3 regions of the Arthrobacter sp. 01L42 genome follow, and region 1 is predicted to be linked to each of the others. Evidence: riboswitches for the same ligand, from Rfam matches in the RefSeq annotation. Region 1 holds a riboswitch; each other region holds the start of a gene.
What was found. A riboswitch is a leader RNA that binds a small molecule or an ion and turns the genes downstream of it on or off. The one in region 1 is predicted to bind S-adenosylmethionine.

Region 1 (5,026 bases):
TTTGAAACCCGCCAGATCCACGCCGGCCAGGAGCCGGACAGCGCCACCGGCGCGCGTTCCCTGCCTATCTACCAGACGACGTCGTTCGTGTTCCCCAGCGCCGAAAGCGCCGCGAACCGCTTTGCGCTCGCCGAGCTCGCGCCCATCTACACCCGGATCGGCAACCCGACACAGGATGCCGTCGAACAGCGCGTCGCCAGCCTGGAAGGCGGTCTCGCGGCGCTGCTGCTCAGCTCCGGCCAGGCCGCCGAGACGTTCGCCATCCTCAATATCGCCGAGGCCGGGGACCATGTGGTGGCCAGCCCCAGCCTCTATGGCGGAACCTACAACCTGCTCGCGCACACGCTGAAGAAGTTCGGCATCTCCGTGACCTTCGTGGCGGACCCGGACAACCTGGACCAGTGGCGGGACGCCGTCCAGCCCAACACCAAGCTGTTCTTCGGCGAAGTGGTCTCCAACCCCCGCCAGGACGTCCTGGACATCGAGGGCGTCTCCCGGGTGGCGCACGAGGCCGGCGTGCCGCTGGTTGTCGACAACACGCTCTCCACCCCCTACCTGATCCGGCCGATCGAGTGGGGCGCGGACATCGTGGTCCATTCCGCCACCAAGTACCTCGGCGGGCACGGCGCCGCGATCGCCGGCGTGATCGTGGACTCCGGCAACTTCGACTTCGGGAAGGACCCGGAGCGGTTCCCCGGCTTCAACACCCCCGACCCCACCTACAACGGCCTGGTCTACGCCCGCGACCTCGGAGCGGGCGGCGCGCTGGGCGCGAATCTCTCCTACATCCTCAAGGCCCGGGTCCAGCTCCTGCGCGACCTCGGCTCCGCGGTGTCCCCGTTCAACGCGTTCCTCATCGCCCAGGGCATCGAAACGCTGAGCCTGCGCGTCGAGCGCCACGTGGCCAACGCCACGAAGGTGGCGCAATGGCTGGAGGGGCGGGACGACGTCGAATCGGTCGCCTACGCCGGGCTGCCGTCCAGCCCCTGGTACGAGCGCGGCCGCAAGTACGGGCCCAAGGGGACCGGCGCCGTCGTGGCGTTCAACATTGCCGGGGGAGCGGAGGCCGGCAAGCGGTTCGTCGATGCCCTCGAACTGCACTCGCACGTCGCGAACATCGGCGATGTCCGGTCGCTGGTGATCCATCCGGCGTCGACCACCCACAGCCAGCTCTCGCCCGAACAGCAGGTGATCGCCGGGGTGAACCCCGGGCTGGTGCGGCTTTCGGTGGGACTGGAGCACATTGACGACATCCTGGCGGACCTCGACGCCGGATTCCGCGCGGCCAAGTCCGCCTAGGCCGAAGCCCACGCCGAATTTCCCCACCTTTACGGGCATGACACCGGGAATCGCCGGCACTCCGGGGCGACCCGCCAGTCACGGCTGTCAAAGGTGGGGAGTCTGCGGTGCTGACGGGTCCGGCTGTCACATGGACGTCATAATCTTCGTCATTTCCGCACCCCGTTTCGTAGACTCGTACCAGGTCATGAGTGCCAGCGACAGCCCCGGCTTGCTGGCCGGCAACCCTCCTTTTGCGGCGGGGTGCCCCGGGTGAAGACCTGGCCTGCCGGTCAGCTGACGGCGGGCAAGCGCGAAGATAGGTCCTCACATGACGATTGCCGTCACCCGCACGGGTGTTCCCGAAACCAAACCATCCCGGACCCCTGACGGGACCGTCCAGTTCGTCAGGATCGGTGATCTGCAGCTCGAATCCGGGACTCAGTTGCCGGATGTGGTGCTCGCCTACGAGACGTGGGGGACCCTGAACGCGGACGCCTCCAACGCCGTGCTCATTGAACACGCCCTGACCGGCGACACACACGTGACCCGCGGCGAGAGCGGGGAGCCCGGCTGGTGGGAACAGCTCGCCGGACCCGGGGCTCCCGTGGACACGGACAAGTATTTCGTCGTTTCGATCAACATCCTGGGCGGCTGCTACGGATCCACCGGGCCTTCCACCCCGGCCCCCGACGGGCGCCCTTGGGGATCGCGGTTCCCGCTGGTCACCCTGCGGGACACCGCCGCCGCCGAGGCGCGGCTGGCCGATGCCCTGGGCATCGGCAGCTGGTACGCGGTGCTGGGCGGCTCGCTCGGCGGCGCGCGCGCCCTTGAATGGGCCGTCACGTTTCCCGGCCGGGTCCGGCGCTGCGCCGTGATTTCCGTCGGCGCCAGCAGCACCGCCGAACAGATTGCCTTCGCGCAGGCCCAGACGCTGGCCATCCGCCAGGACCCCCACTTCAAGGGCGGGGACTACTACGGCGGCCCGGAACCCGAAGCAGGGCTCGCCCTCGCCCGGCGCATCGCGCACATCACCTACCGCTCAGCGGCCGAACTGGACGGCCGGTTTGGCCGCAACGCCCAGGAGTCCGAGACGCCCCTGGAAGCCGGATCGCTGGCCGGACGCGGGCGCTACCAGGTGGAAAGCTACCTGGACCACCAGGGCAGCAAACTGGCCCGGCGTTTCGACGCGAACAGCTACATCGCGATCACCGAAGCCCTCATGAGCCACGATGTGTGCCGGGGGCGCGGAAGCCTCGGGGAGGCACTGGCTCCGGCCACCGCCGAGTTCCTGGTGGCGGCCGTGGACTCGGACCGCCTGTATTTCCCGGCCCAGTCCCGTCAACTGGCAGAGGCCCTGCCGGGCGGCCCGGAACTGCACATCATTGAAGCGCCGATCGGCCACGACGGCTTCCTGACCGAAATCGGCCAGCTCAGCGGGCAGCTCCGGGGGACCTTCTTCGGCCACTAGGCCGGCCCGCTTGTGCATTTTTGCAGATGCGCTCTGCACTAATGGCCGTTGAGGCTCAGGGCGGGAGCGTCCATACTCATGGGGAATGACGCCATGTGCCCTACATCACGGGCGTCCTCAGTCCAATGGTCCGCAGGGTGTCGAAGGCGACACCGAAGGAGTTCACATGAGCACGGAAAACGCCGCGACAACGCGCGCAGACGAGCCGGACGTCAAAACGTCCGGACTGAAGAAGGTAGTAACGGCCTCCATGGCCGGCACGGTGGTGGAGTGGTATGAATTCTTCCTCTACGCCTCCGCCGCCACGCTGGTCTTCGGCAAGACGTTCTTCCCCAATTCGGGCACGGAACTCGACGGCATTATCGCCGCGTTCCTGACCTACGCCGTCGGATTCGTCGCCCGCCCGATCGGCGGCATCGTCTTCGGCCACTTCGGCGACAAGTTCGGCCGCAAGCAGCTGCTCCAGGTCAGCATCCTCCTGGTGGGCGTTTCCACCTTCCTGATGGGCTGCCTGCCCACCTTCGCGCAGATCGGCTACTGGGCCCCGGCGCTGCTGGTCTTCCTGCGCTTCGCCCAGGGCTTCGCCGTCGGCGGCGAATGGGGCGGCGCCGTCCTCCTCGTCGCCGAGCACAGCCCCAGCAAGTCCCGCGGGTTCTGGGCCAGCTGGCCCCAGTCGGCCGTTCCGCTCGGCAACCTGCTCGCCACCGCCGTGCTGTTCACGCTGTCCTCCGTGCTGTCATCCGCCGACTTCCTCAGCTGGGGCTGGCGCGTCGCCTTCTGGCTCTCCGCCGTGATCGTGCTGGTCGGCTACTACATCCGCACCAAGGTCCAGGACGCCCCCATCTTCCTGGAGGCCCAAAAGGAAGTCGAGGTTGAGAACAAGGGCTACGGCGTGGCCGAAGTATTCCGCCGCTACCCGCGCGGCGTCTTCACCGCGATGGGCCTGCGCTTCGCCGAGAACATCCTCTACTACCTCGTGGTCACGTTCTCGATCACGTACCTGAAGGTCGTCGTCCAGACGGACACCTCGCGGATCCTGCTGCTGCTGCTCGTGGCGCACTTCGTCCACTTCGCCGTGATTCCGATGGTCGGCAGGCTCTCGGACAACGTCGGCCGCAAGCCCGTCTACATGGCCGGCGCCATCCTCGGCGGCACGTGGGGCTTCTTCGCCTTCCCGATGATGGATACCAAGAACGACTTCATCATCCTCGCCGCGATCACCATCGGCCTGCTGTTCCACTCCCTGATGTACGCCGGCCAGCCGGCGCTCATGGCCGAAATGTTCCCGACCCGGATGCGCTACTCCGGTGTCTCGCTGGGCTACCAGGTCACCTCGATTGTGGCCGGTTCGCTGGCTCCGATCATCGCCGTCGCGCTCCTGAGCCAGTACAAGTCCTCGGTCCCGGTCGCCATCTACCTCCTCGGCGCCTGTGTGGTCACTTTGGTTGCGGTGTTCTTCCTGAAGGAAACCCGCGGCATTTCGCTCCGCGACGTCGACGCCGCCGACGCCCGTGGCACCGCCGACCTCCTCGCCGCCAGCAAGCGGTAATCCTCACCGGCCTCACCAAACCCGGTGGGGGCAGACTGCCCGGATCCGCGCACCGCGCGGACCCGGGCAGTCTGCGTTAACGCGGCAGGTTAACGCGGCAGGCTAACGCCGCAGGCACCAGTCCGGCTGCGCTGGGCGCCTCAGGCGGACAGCACATCCTGCCGCTCCCGGATTTCGCCGCGAATCGCCTCCAGCACGGCACGGACCGGGGCCGAACGCAGCGCCTCGGGCCGGGCCACAGCCCAGATGGGCAGCTGGCGCTGGAAGTCGTCCGGCAGGACGGGCAGAAATTCCGGCCGGCCCGCCACGAGGAAATTGGGGAGCAGGCCTATCCCGGCGCCCCGCCGGACGGCCTCCAGCTGGGCGAAGACGCTTGTGGCCTGGAAGCTGGACCGCGGCACCGGCAGCTGCGTTGAACGGTGGCCCAGCTCGGCGACCTGGAGCGCCGATTCCACGTAGGAGACAAAGCCGTGTTGCCGGACGTCGTCGAGCGTTGCCGGAAGCCCGTGCTCCTGCGCATAACCGGGACTGGCGTAAAGCCTGAGGAAATAGTTGCTCAGGAAGATCGCGCGGGCGGTGGTGGTGTCCATGTTGCCCACCACCACTTCCAGGTCCACGCCGGAGCGGTTTTGGCTTACCTTGCGGGTGGCGCTGAGCAGTTCGACGTTGAGCAGCGGATTCGCCCGCTGCAGCCGCGCGAGGGCCGGGGCCAGGAATTCGGCGCCGAA
Region 2 (5,026 bases), on a different contig from region 1:
ATATGACCATGCAGCAGCGCTTCGGGCTCACCGTCCGGAACCAACTGACCTGCGGCCTCCACGTCCACACCTTTGTGGAGTCCCCGGAGGAGGGCGTGGCGGTAATGGACCGGATCCGCGACAAGCTGGCCGTGCTGATAGCACTCAGCGCGAATTCCCCCTACTGGAATGGGGCCGAGACCGGATTCGAAAGCTACCGCACCCAGGCCTGGAACCGCTGGCCGGGCTCGGGTCCCACGATGATCTTCGGCAGCCTGCCCATCTACCGCCGCGTGGTCACCCGGCTGGTCGAAAGCGGCGTCCTGATGGATGAGGGGATGGTCTATTTCGACGCGCGGCTGGCCCGGCAGCATCCCACCGTGGAGATCCGGGTCGCGGATGTCTGCCTGCGGGCCGAGGATGCTGCCCTGATTGCCGTACTGGTGCGCGCCCTCGTGGAGTCGGCCGCCCGGGAATGGAACGACGGCGTCGATCCCGCCCCGGTGCCCACGCTGCTGCTGCGGATGGCCGCCTGGCAGGCCAGCAATTGCGGACTGCGCGGGGAGCTCCTGGACTTCGGAACCTTCACCCCGGCCCCGGCCGCGGACGTGGTCAGGGCGCTCGTGGACTTCGTGGCCCCGGTGCTTGAGGAACAGGGCGAGCTGGAGCTGGCGCGCGAGGGCGTCGAGCGGATTCTGGCAGAGGGTACCGGTTCGCAGCTGCAGCGCGGCCCGTTCCGGGCCGGCGGCCTGCCCGCCGTCGTCGAGCGGGCCATCGAACTGACCACCGAGGGGCCCGCCACCGAGGGGCCGGCAGACAATCGTTCGGCCCTGGGCCGGTTGCGCCCGGCCTGACCGGGAGCCCGCAACAGTTGCGGGTGCGGCGGAAGCCCTAGACCTGCTTGAGCGCCTGGCCGAGGTCGCGGATCAAGTCATCGACGTCCTCCAGGCCCACCGAGAGCCGGACCACGCCGTCGCTGAGCCCGATCGCCGCGCGGCCTTCCGGGCCCATCGCGCGGTGCGTGGTGGTGGCCGGGTGCGTGATGAGCGTCTTGGCATCGCCCAGGTTGTTGGAGATGTCGATGATCCGCAGCGCGTCCAGGAGTGCGAACGCGGCCTGCTTCGCCGTGCGCCCGGGGGAGGGCTGCAGCTCCAGGGTGAGCACGGTCCCGCCGGCCTTCATCTGCTGCACTGCGAGCGGGTACTGCGGGTGGGACGGCAGCAGCGGGTACTTTACCCAGCCGACCGCAGGCTGTCCCTCGAGCCATTCGGCCAGCCGCAGCGCGGAGGCCGAGGAATGGTTGACGCGCAGGGCCATGGTCTCCAGGCCCTTGGTGAGCACCCAGGCGTTGAACGCCGAAAGGGCCGGACCGGTGTGCCGCATGAGCTGCTTGACGGGCCCGTCGATGAATTCCTTGGTGCCCAGGATGGCCCCGCCCAGGACGCGGCCCTGGCCGTCGATGTGCTTGGTGCCGGAGTAGACCACCACGTCCGCGCCGAGGTCGCCGCAGCGCTGGAGCAGCGGGGTGGCGAAGACGTTGTCAACCACCACCGTGGCGCCGGCCGCGTGCGCCAGTTTGCTCACGGCGGCGATGTCCACGATTTCCTGCATCGGGTTCGACGGCGACTCGAAGAACACCGCCGTGGTCGGCTCGGACAGCGCGGATTTCCACTGCTCCAGGTCCGGGCCGTCCACGAAGACCGTCTCGACACCCCAGCGCGGCAGGATTTCGTTCAGGATCACGAAGCACGAGCCGAACAGCGAGCGGGCCGCGACCACCCGGTCGCCGGCCGCCAACAGCGCGCCCAGGGCGGTGAAGACGGCGGACATGCCGGACGCCGTCGCGAAACACGCCTCCGTTCCCTCGAGCAGCCGGAGCCGCTCCTGGAAGGTGGCGACGGAGGGGTTGCCGTAGCGGGAGTAGACGAAGCGCTCGTCCTCACCGGTGAAGGCGCGCTCGGCGGCGGCCGCGGACTCGTAGACGAATCCTGAATTGAGGAAGATCGGCTCGGTGGTTTCCTGGAAGCCGGTGCGGTCAAGGCCGCCACGGACGGCCTGGGTGTCGGCCGCCCAGCCGGCGGCGTCGGGATTGAAAGTCACTTAGATCTTTCCGAGGTTGGTGGGCAGGCCGCGGTTCTTCCAGCCATTGACGGTGCGTTCGCCAAAGCGGTCGGTCTCGCCTTCGAAGCCCTCAAGGACGTTGTACGAGGTGTAGCCGGCGGCCGTCGCGGCCGTCGCGGCCGCGATCGACCGGGCCCCGGAACGGCAAAGGAACACCAGTTCGACGGCGGTGTCCTCCGGCGCCTGCTGCCTTAGCTGTTCCACGAAGTGCGGGTTCGGCGTGCCGCCGGCGAGGTTCCACTGGATGAAGAGCGGATCGTTGCGGCTCTCGCCCGCGGCCGCGGTGTCCGGGATGCCGATGTGGGCCCATTCGCCCTCGGTCCGGACATCCACCAGGATGGCTCCGGCCTCCAGCTTGGCCCACGCCTCCTGCGGGCTGAGGTCTCCGGCGTAGCTCATGCGTGGCCCGCGAAGGCCCCGTCGGCGCCAAATTCGTCGGCGTCGAGCTCATCAACCGCATTGGCCACGGCGGCGTCCGCACTGGCAATCGCGGCCGGCAGGACCAGCGCCTGCGCCACGATCACGGTGCTTCCGTTGAAGCTGGCGGCGGGGCTTCCATGCAGCACGTAACCCTCGGCCAGGGCGGCTGACACCCGCTCGCAAAAGGCGCGGTCATCCGCCCCGGTGAACAGGCGGTAGGCCAGCCTCTCCTCGCCCCCGGGTGCGGTACCGGGTGCTGTGCCGGGTGCGGCTGTTGTGGGTATTGACGTGTCGGTCACGACGGATCTCCTCTTTCACGCTTGCAGCTCGAATTCTCGATTGCCGAGTATTCACCTGAGGCACCCCGCCGCGAAAGGGAGGGTTGCCGACCGGCCAGTCAGGGCTTGGCACCGGTTCTCATTACTCCCCAAAAACGTAACACCTGCGACGCCGGCCCGCACCGCCGCCGTCGTCATGTTCCGTAACCGGACCGCGGCCCGGGCGAGTAGTGGCGGGCTCCAGTTTCGGGTACAGCCCACTCGTGTCTGCCGGGACGTTTCTCCGTTTACTGGGGGGATTAGGTCCGACGAGTCGGCCGGAGCTGCAGGTGATTCGAGCAATGTGTGAATCAAGCAGTCCCGGAATCGACTCGTCTGTCCATCAACAAGCTGTCTGGGAATCGGTGGCTGGAACGGTCGGAGCCGCAGCCGCGGTCCGGCCGGTGACGGCGGAATGGAGCAATCGTGGGCCCGCGCATACTCGTTACCGGGATTACAAGCGCCGCCGGACGGGCCGTCGCGGCCCAGCTCGAAGCCCGGGGCCTCCCGTACCTCGGCTCCGACGCCCGTGCCGACACCCGCCAGGCCGGGGAGGCTCCCGCCGCCGCGGTCAGGCTCCTGCCGGCGACGAACCCGGACATGGTCCTGGACCTGCGCCGGGTGGTGGACCGCGAAGCCATCAACGTCATCATTCCGACCCTCACCGTGGAACTCCCGGTCCTGGCCGCGGCCCGCGCCGGATTCGCCCAGGATGTGCGGATCATCGTGGCCGACCCCGCCGCGGTGGCCCTCGCCAACGACCACCTGTTCACCACCTGGGCGCTGCAAGCGGCCGGCATCCCGGTGCCCCGGTTCGCGGTTCCGGGCGACCTCGCCGCCGCGCCGGCTTCCCTCGCCGGCCTCAGCGGCCCCGTGGTGGTCAAGCCGCGGGTCTTCAAAGGCTCCCATGGTGTCCACCTGCTGGCCGGAACCGACTCCGTTAGCTGGAAGAACATGCCGGCGGGGCAACTGGTCCAGGAATTTATCCCGGGCGCCGACTATGTGTGCCTGGTGTTCGGCACCCCGGCACGCAACGCGATGGCGCCGGTGGCGGTGGTCCTCGAGAAGACCAGGACTCCGTATGGACGCGCCGGCAGCGACGAGGTCAGCCGCAGGGTGCCGGCGAACCAGGCCGGCGATGTGCGCAAGCTGGGCCTGGCCGCCGTCCGCACGCTCGGGCTGACCGGGCCGGTCCAGGTCCAGATCCGCCGCCGCACCGACGGAACGCCCGTGGTGCTGGGTGTCTGCGCGGCCCTGGGGGAGAACAGCACCTGGGCCCCGGAAATGCTCGACGCCGTGCTCGCAACGTTCATGCTCCCGGCGTTCAACCCGGCCTCGTTCCGCCTGTGCCCGGCAGTGCCCGCTGACGCCCTGGGGTGAGCGCAACACCAACGCGGGGTCACTTACGGCCCATCCGGGGACATGGGATGGGCCGTAGCTGACCCCGCGTTGCTATTCGATGGTCGCGAAGAGGGCGTTGAGTTCGGCCGTGAGCTGGCGCCGCAGTTCCGGGGTGCCGATTTCCTGCCCGTCGATGTGGTTCACCGGGGCCAGGAGCCGGATGCTGGAGATCAGCCAGACCGCGTCGGCGTCCAGCAGGTCCTTCGGCTCCAGCGGGCCGTAACCCAGCTCCCAGCCGGCGGCCTTGGCGGCGGTGAACAGGGCGCCCTGTGACGTGCCGGGCAGGATGCCGCTGTCCAGCTGGGGCGTGATGAGCCGCCGGATGGTGCGGACGCCGCCGGCGCCGTCGTCCGAGGTTTCCAGGTGGGCCAGCAGAACGGTCGACGTCGGACCTTCCAGCACCCGGCCGTCCGCGGACGTGAAGATGACGTCGTCGGCGCCCTGCCGGTGGGCGTAGCGCAGCGCCGCCATGTTCACGGCGTAGGAAAGGGTCTTGGCGCCGAGCAGGAGCCACGGGGCGCGCTCGCCGACTTCACTGTCGTAGCCGCGGTCGAGCAGGATGACGTCGATCCCGGTCTCGCGCTGCCGCCGTCCCGCGGCCGCCGGGGCGGAGGCCTGGACCCAGCATGTGGGGGCAGCCGCGCCCTCCGGCCCGCGGGTGACAATCAGCTTCACCACCACCTCGTCCTGCTCCGCGCCGCCCGTTGCAGCCGCGGCGGGTTCCTGCCCCCGGAACTCGCGGATGGCGGTTTCCACCGCCCGCCGCCATGCGTCCTCGGCGGGGATGT
Region 3 (5,026 bases), on a different contig from region 1:
CGTCGGTGGTGACCAGGAGCTTGGCGCCGGTGTCCTCCACCCGGAACTTCAGGGCCTCGGCGGAGAATCCGCCGAAGACCAGGGAATGGATGGCACCGATCCGGGCCACCGCGAGGGTGATGATCACGGTTTCGGGGATGACGGGGAGGTAGATGACCACCCGGTCGCCCTTGGTGATACCGAGATCCAGGAGGGCATTGGCGGCTTTGGAGACCTCGCGCTGGAGTTCGGCGTAGGTGACGGCACGGCGGTCGCCGGGCTCGCCCTCAAAGTGCAGGGCCACCTTGTCTCCGCGCCCCGCCGCTACGTGGCGGTCGACGCAGTTGTAGGCGACATTGAGCCTGCCCCCTTCGAACCAGGTGATCTGAGGTCCGGTGCCGGCCTCGACGTCGGCCGGGATCCGGCGGTGCGCGGTGTGCCAGGGCTTGGTTTGCTCCGTCGCGCCGCCGGGCAGGTCCGCCCAGTCGAGGCGGAGAGCCTGGGTTTCCCAGAACGCAACCGTCTCTGCCTGGACAGTTCCCGCGGTCACGGCGCCGCCGTGCCGGGGAAGGTGGTTTCCGAAGGTGGTGCTGCGGTGACGCGCCGGCCCATCGGCGGGGACGCCGTGCACTGCGCCGTCCGTGGACTCGTTCAGGGACCACCCCGAAGAGCCGCGAGAGGAGCCGGGCGCGTCACGCAGCCCTGCTTCGTTCGCCGTCGCGTCCGAAGTGGTTTGTGGGAATGCCTCGGACGCAGTCCGGGCAAAGGTGGGCAGGGCGGAAGAATTCTCAGGGGTCATTGCTGCACTCCATCGGTCCTGGCAGTAGCACCCTTGGTTGCTCCGGCTCCCTCGAATTTCACCGAAGGAGGGCGGAGCGGTTGCGTGGGAATGGTCGTCTCACGTCACCGGGGGGTTGCTGCGGCGTCATCGATCCAGGTCTCTCGGCCGCTCGGGATGGTCACTACCTACTAGAACTTCAGATGCACGATTCCGCAAAATCGGCGTCCGGGAGCGCCGTAATATTCGTTCACCCGGCGTGGGTCCTGCCCAAATCATTCATTTATTCGACAATTGCCCGGAAAGGTCGCAGGAGTAAGGTTGATGCATGGCCCATGTTAACGATCCGGCAGTCATTGACCGCCTCATGCGAACCAAAGGCACGTGGGCGGTGGTCGGCCTCACCACCAACGAATGGCGCTCGGCGTATGAGGTCTCCCTCTATGTCCGGGACCGGATGGGCATGACCATCATTCCGGTCAACCTTCCGGGCGACGATGTCCACGGCGAGAAGGGGTACCGTTCCCTGTCTGACATCCCGGCGGAGAAGCACCCGATCGACGTCGTGGACTGCTTCGTCAACTCCCACAGGGTGGGCGCAGTCATAGACGAGGCCATCGCAGTAGGCGCCAAGGCCGTCTGGCTGCAGCTGGGCGTCTTCGACGACGCCGCGACGGACCGGGCCAAGGCCGCCGGGCTGGACGTCGTCGTGAACGCGTGCCCCGCCCGCGAAGGCTGGCGCGTGGGCATCTAACGGCCCGGGAATGACGATCAACAGATCGGGAAGAGTCGGTTACAAAATGTGACCGGCTTTTTCTGTATCCGGCCTCCTGCCGTGTGAGATGGACTCGTAACCATCCCGAGCGGCTGAGAGATCTGGCTCCGTGACGCCGCAGCAACCCCCTCCTTTGAGGACGGTGCTACCGCCAGGACCGATGGAGAACCACTGTGTTCTGAGGCTCCCCGGCTTCGCTCAGCGCTGCCCGGAAGCCAGGACCCAGGGCTTTCCTCGGGCGAGCCCGGAGGAAATCATGAACACGCAGACAGCGGCAGCGCCGCGGCCCCGAGCAGGTGGGGGCCTGTGATCGAGATCCAGAACGTCAGCACGTCATTCGCTTCGGCCGCGGGACCTTTCACGGCCGTCGATGACGTCAGCATGCACATCAGGCGGGGCACCATCCAGGGCATCATCGGGTTCTCCGGCGCCGGCAAATCCACGCTGCTGCGCAACATCAACCTCCTCGAGCGCCCGACGTCGGGCCGCGTCCTGGTGGACGGCGTGGACCTGGTGACCCTGTCCGACGCCGAGCTCCGGACCAAGCGGCATGACATCGGCATGATTTTCCAGCACTTCAATCTCCTCAACAACCTCACAGCCCAGGAAAATGTGGAGCTGTCCCTGAAGTTCGCCGGCGTCGGGAAGGCGGAACGCCGGCGGCGGGCCGCCGAAACCCTGGAAATCGTGGACCTCGCCGACAAAGCGGGAACGTATCCGGCCAAACTCTCCGGGGGCCAGAAACAGCGGGTGGCGATCGCCCGCGCCCTTGCCACCGGGCCCAAAGTGCTGCTCTGCGACGAGCCGACGTCGGCCGTGGATCCCCGGACGACGTCATCGGTCCTGCAATACCTGGCCGACGTCAACGCCGAATTCGGCATCACAATCGTGGTGGTCACCCACGAGATGAATGTCATCAAGGCCATCGCGGACAACGTCGCGGTCATGGAAGAAGGCCGGGTGGTGGAGCAGCTCGACCTCGCCGAACTCCAGCGCCCCGGCTTCCACCCGGCGACGTCGATCGGCCGCTACCTGGTCTCCGATGAGATCCAGCTGGACCGCTCCGGGAGGGGCACCCACACCACAGCCGCGTCGGAGGGCCTGATCAATGCTTGACCGCATCCTGGAAGTCCTGCCCGAAATCGGCGTCGCCATGGGACAGACCCTCACCATGCTGCTGGTGGCCATCCCGCTGGCAGTGCTGCTCGGGACACCGCTGGGTGTCCTGCTCTACACCATCGGTCCCAACGGGCTCAAGCACAGGCCAAAGCTGCACCGGGTCCTGGACGGGCTGGTCAACCTGCTCCGCTCGTTCCCGTTCCTGATCCTGCTGATCGCGATCATTCCCGTGACCAGGTTCATTGTCGGCACGACCATCGGCACGGCCGCCGTCATTGTCCCGCTGACCCTCAACGCCATTCCGTATTTCGCCCGCTTCGTGGAACAGAACCTGAGCCAACTCGGCGGCGGAGTGGTCGAAGCGGCACGGTCCATGGGCGCCAGCAGGTCCCAGATCGTCCGGGACGTCCTGATTGTGGAGGCGAAGCCCGGACTCGTCAGCTCCATCACCATCATGACCGTCAGCTTCATCTCGTACTCGGCGATGGCCGGACTGGTGGGCGGCGGCGGAATCGGCGACTTCGCCATCCGGTACGGCTATTACCGCTACGAAACGCCGCTCATGATCACCGCCATTGTCCTGATGATCCTGCTGGTCACCATCGTTCAGCTGGGCGGATCCTATGTTGCCCGGCGCCTGGACAAGCGCCTCTGAGCGCCGGCAGCACCCTCGTCCCACCTCCCACAGCGGAAAGCATCCCATGACTTCAACACCCAGTATCCGTTTCGACGGACCCCGTCCGCGCCTGCTGATCAGCGCCTTCGTGATGAACACGTCCAGCCACATCATGGGCGGCCAGTGGCGGCGCCCGGAAGCCCAGCAGCACCGGTTCAACGAACTCCAGCTCTGGATCGACCTGGCCCGCCAGCTCGAAGACGCCAAGTTTGACGCGATCTTCTTCGCCGACGTCGTCGGTCTCTACGGCGACTACGACGGCGGGTGGGCATCTCTGCTGAAAAAGGGCCTGCAGGTGCCGTCCAACGACCCCCTCATTCTGCTGTCCGCGCTCGCCACGGGAACGCGGGAGATCGGGCTGGCCGCGACGTCGTCGGTGATTCAAAGCCATCCGTTCCAGTTCGCCCGGCAGATGTCCACGCTGGACCACATCAGCGGCGGCCGCGTGGCCTGGAACATCGTCACCAGCGTGCTGGAAAACGCGCACCGGAACTTCAACGCCACCGAGCTGACCAAGCATGACGAACGCTACGACTGGGCGGACGAATACGTCGAGGCCGCCTACAAATTGTGGGAAGGGTCCTGGGAAGACGACGCGCTGCTCCGGGACAAGGCGACCGGGGTCCACGCGGACCCGGAGAAGGTCAGCAAGATCTACCACCGCGGGCCCCGGTACTCGATCGACGGACCCCACCTCGCGGCCCCTTCACCGCAACGCACCCCGGTGCTTTTCCAGGCCGGGAGCTCCGGCCGCGGCCAGCAGTTCTGCGCCGCCAACGCCGAGGCCACCTTCACCCTCGCGCCGAGCACCGAGGTGGCCGCGAAGTACACCGCGGCCGTCCGGGAACAGGCCGTTGCCGCCGGCCGCCATCCGGATGACGTGAAGTTCCTCCAGGGCATGCACTTCGTGGTGGGCGGCACCGAAGCCGAGGCGCACCGCAAGGCCGACGAGCTCGAGGACAGCCTGGACATTGAGGCCCTGCTGGCCCACGTGGGCGGCGGGTTCGGCGTCGACCTCGGCGGCCTGCCGCTGGACACCCCGCTCGGGGACCTTGAAACGGAAGGCAGCCAGGGACATCTCACGGCTATCCGCGCCTCCGTCCGCGGCGGCAACCCCACCCTCCGCGACATTGCGCTCTACCGCAGCCGGGCCAACCGGGTGGTGGGAACGCCGGACCAGATTGCCGACCGTCTCGAGCAGTGGCAGGACGCCGGAATCGACGGCATCAACATCATCAACCAGACCATCCCCGGCTCCTACACCGACTTCATCGACGGTGTGCTGCCGGAACTGCGCAGCCGCGGCCTCGCCCAGACCGGCTACGCGCCGGGAACCCTGCGCGAGAAGCTCTTCGGCGCCGGGCCGCGGCTCAACGGACGCCACCCCGCGGCGGCCTTCCGGGGAGCCTTCACCGAATTCTCCGCGGCGGCCGAAAACCAGCCCGCCAGCGTTACCGCCCAGTCATAGCCCAGCGCGAACCACCACAAAGGACCAAGACCATGCAGCGTAGAAATTTCCTCAAATATGCCCTCGCCGGTGCCGGTGCTGTCTCCGCCGCGGCACTGACCGGCTGCGGCCTCACCAACCCCGGCGGCGCCGGCGCCAGCGGCGGCAAGACGATCAAGATTATCGTCACCGAGTCCGCCCCGTACCAGGAACCGACCAAGCTGGCCCAGAAGTTGCTCGCGGCCCAGGGCT

Region 2: linked by a shared signal. The riboswitch ahead of AC1DN2_RS13995 (DUF1737 domain-containing protein) and the one ahead of metX (homoserine O-acetyltransferase MetX) in region 1 are both predicted to bind S-adenosylmethionine.
Region 3: linked by a shared signal. The riboswitch ahead of AC1DN2_RS12090 (methionine ABC transporter ATP-binding protein) and the one ahead of metX (homoserine O-acetyltransferase MetX) in region 1 are both predicted to bind S-adenosylmethionine.

What each region holds. Positions count from the first base shown of each region.
Region 1 covers NZ_JBFTSL010000004.1:40,017-45,042, forward strand. Annotated here, with positions in the region: gene AC1DN2_RS04450 (bifunctional o-acetylhomoserine/o-acetylserine sulfhydrylase) at 1-1,299, shown strand, start outside; SAM riboswitch class IV at 1,483-1,598, shown strand; gene metX (homoserine O-acetyltransferase MetX) at 1,610-2,749, shown strand; gene AC1DN2_RS04460 (MFS transporter) at 2,916-4,298, shown strand; gene AC1DN2_RS04465 (LysR family transcriptional regulator) at 4,439-5,026, opposite strand, start outside.
Region 2 covers NZ_JBFTSL010000015.1:48,585-53,610, reverse strand. Annotated here, with positions in the region: gene AC1DN2_RS14010 (glutamate--cysteine ligase 2) at 1-833, shown strand, start outside; gene AC1DN2_RS14005 (O-succinylhomoserine sulfhydrylase) at 871-2,079, opposite strand; gene AC1DN2_RS14000 (rhodanese-like domain-containing protein) at 2,080-2,499, opposite strand; gene AC1DN2_RS13995 (DUF1737 domain-containing protein) at 2,496-2,804, opposite strand; SAM riboswitch class IV at 2,832-2,945, opposite strand; gene AC1DN2_RS13990 (ATP-grasp domain-containing protein) at 3,264-4,217, shown strand; gene AC1DN2_RS13985 (aminodeoxychorismate lyase) at 4,290-5,026, opposite strand, start outside.
Region 3 covers NZ_JBFTSL010000012.1:29,803-34,828, forward strand. Annotated here, with positions in the region: gene acs (acetate--CoA ligase) at 1-778, opposite strand, end outside; gene AC1DN2_RS12085 (CoA-binding protein) at 1,086-1,511, shown strand; SAM riboswitch class I at 1,609-1,699, shown strand; gene AC1DN2_RS12090 (methionine ABC transporter ATP-binding protein) at 1,839-2,648, shown strand; gene AC1DN2_RS12095 (methionine ABC transporter permease) at 2,641-3,306, shown strand; gene AC1DN2_RS12100 (LLM class flavin-dependent oxidoreductase) at 3,353-4,795, shown strand; gene AC1DN2_RS12105 (MetQ/NlpA family ABC transporter substrate-binding protein) at 4,828-5,026, shown strand, end outside.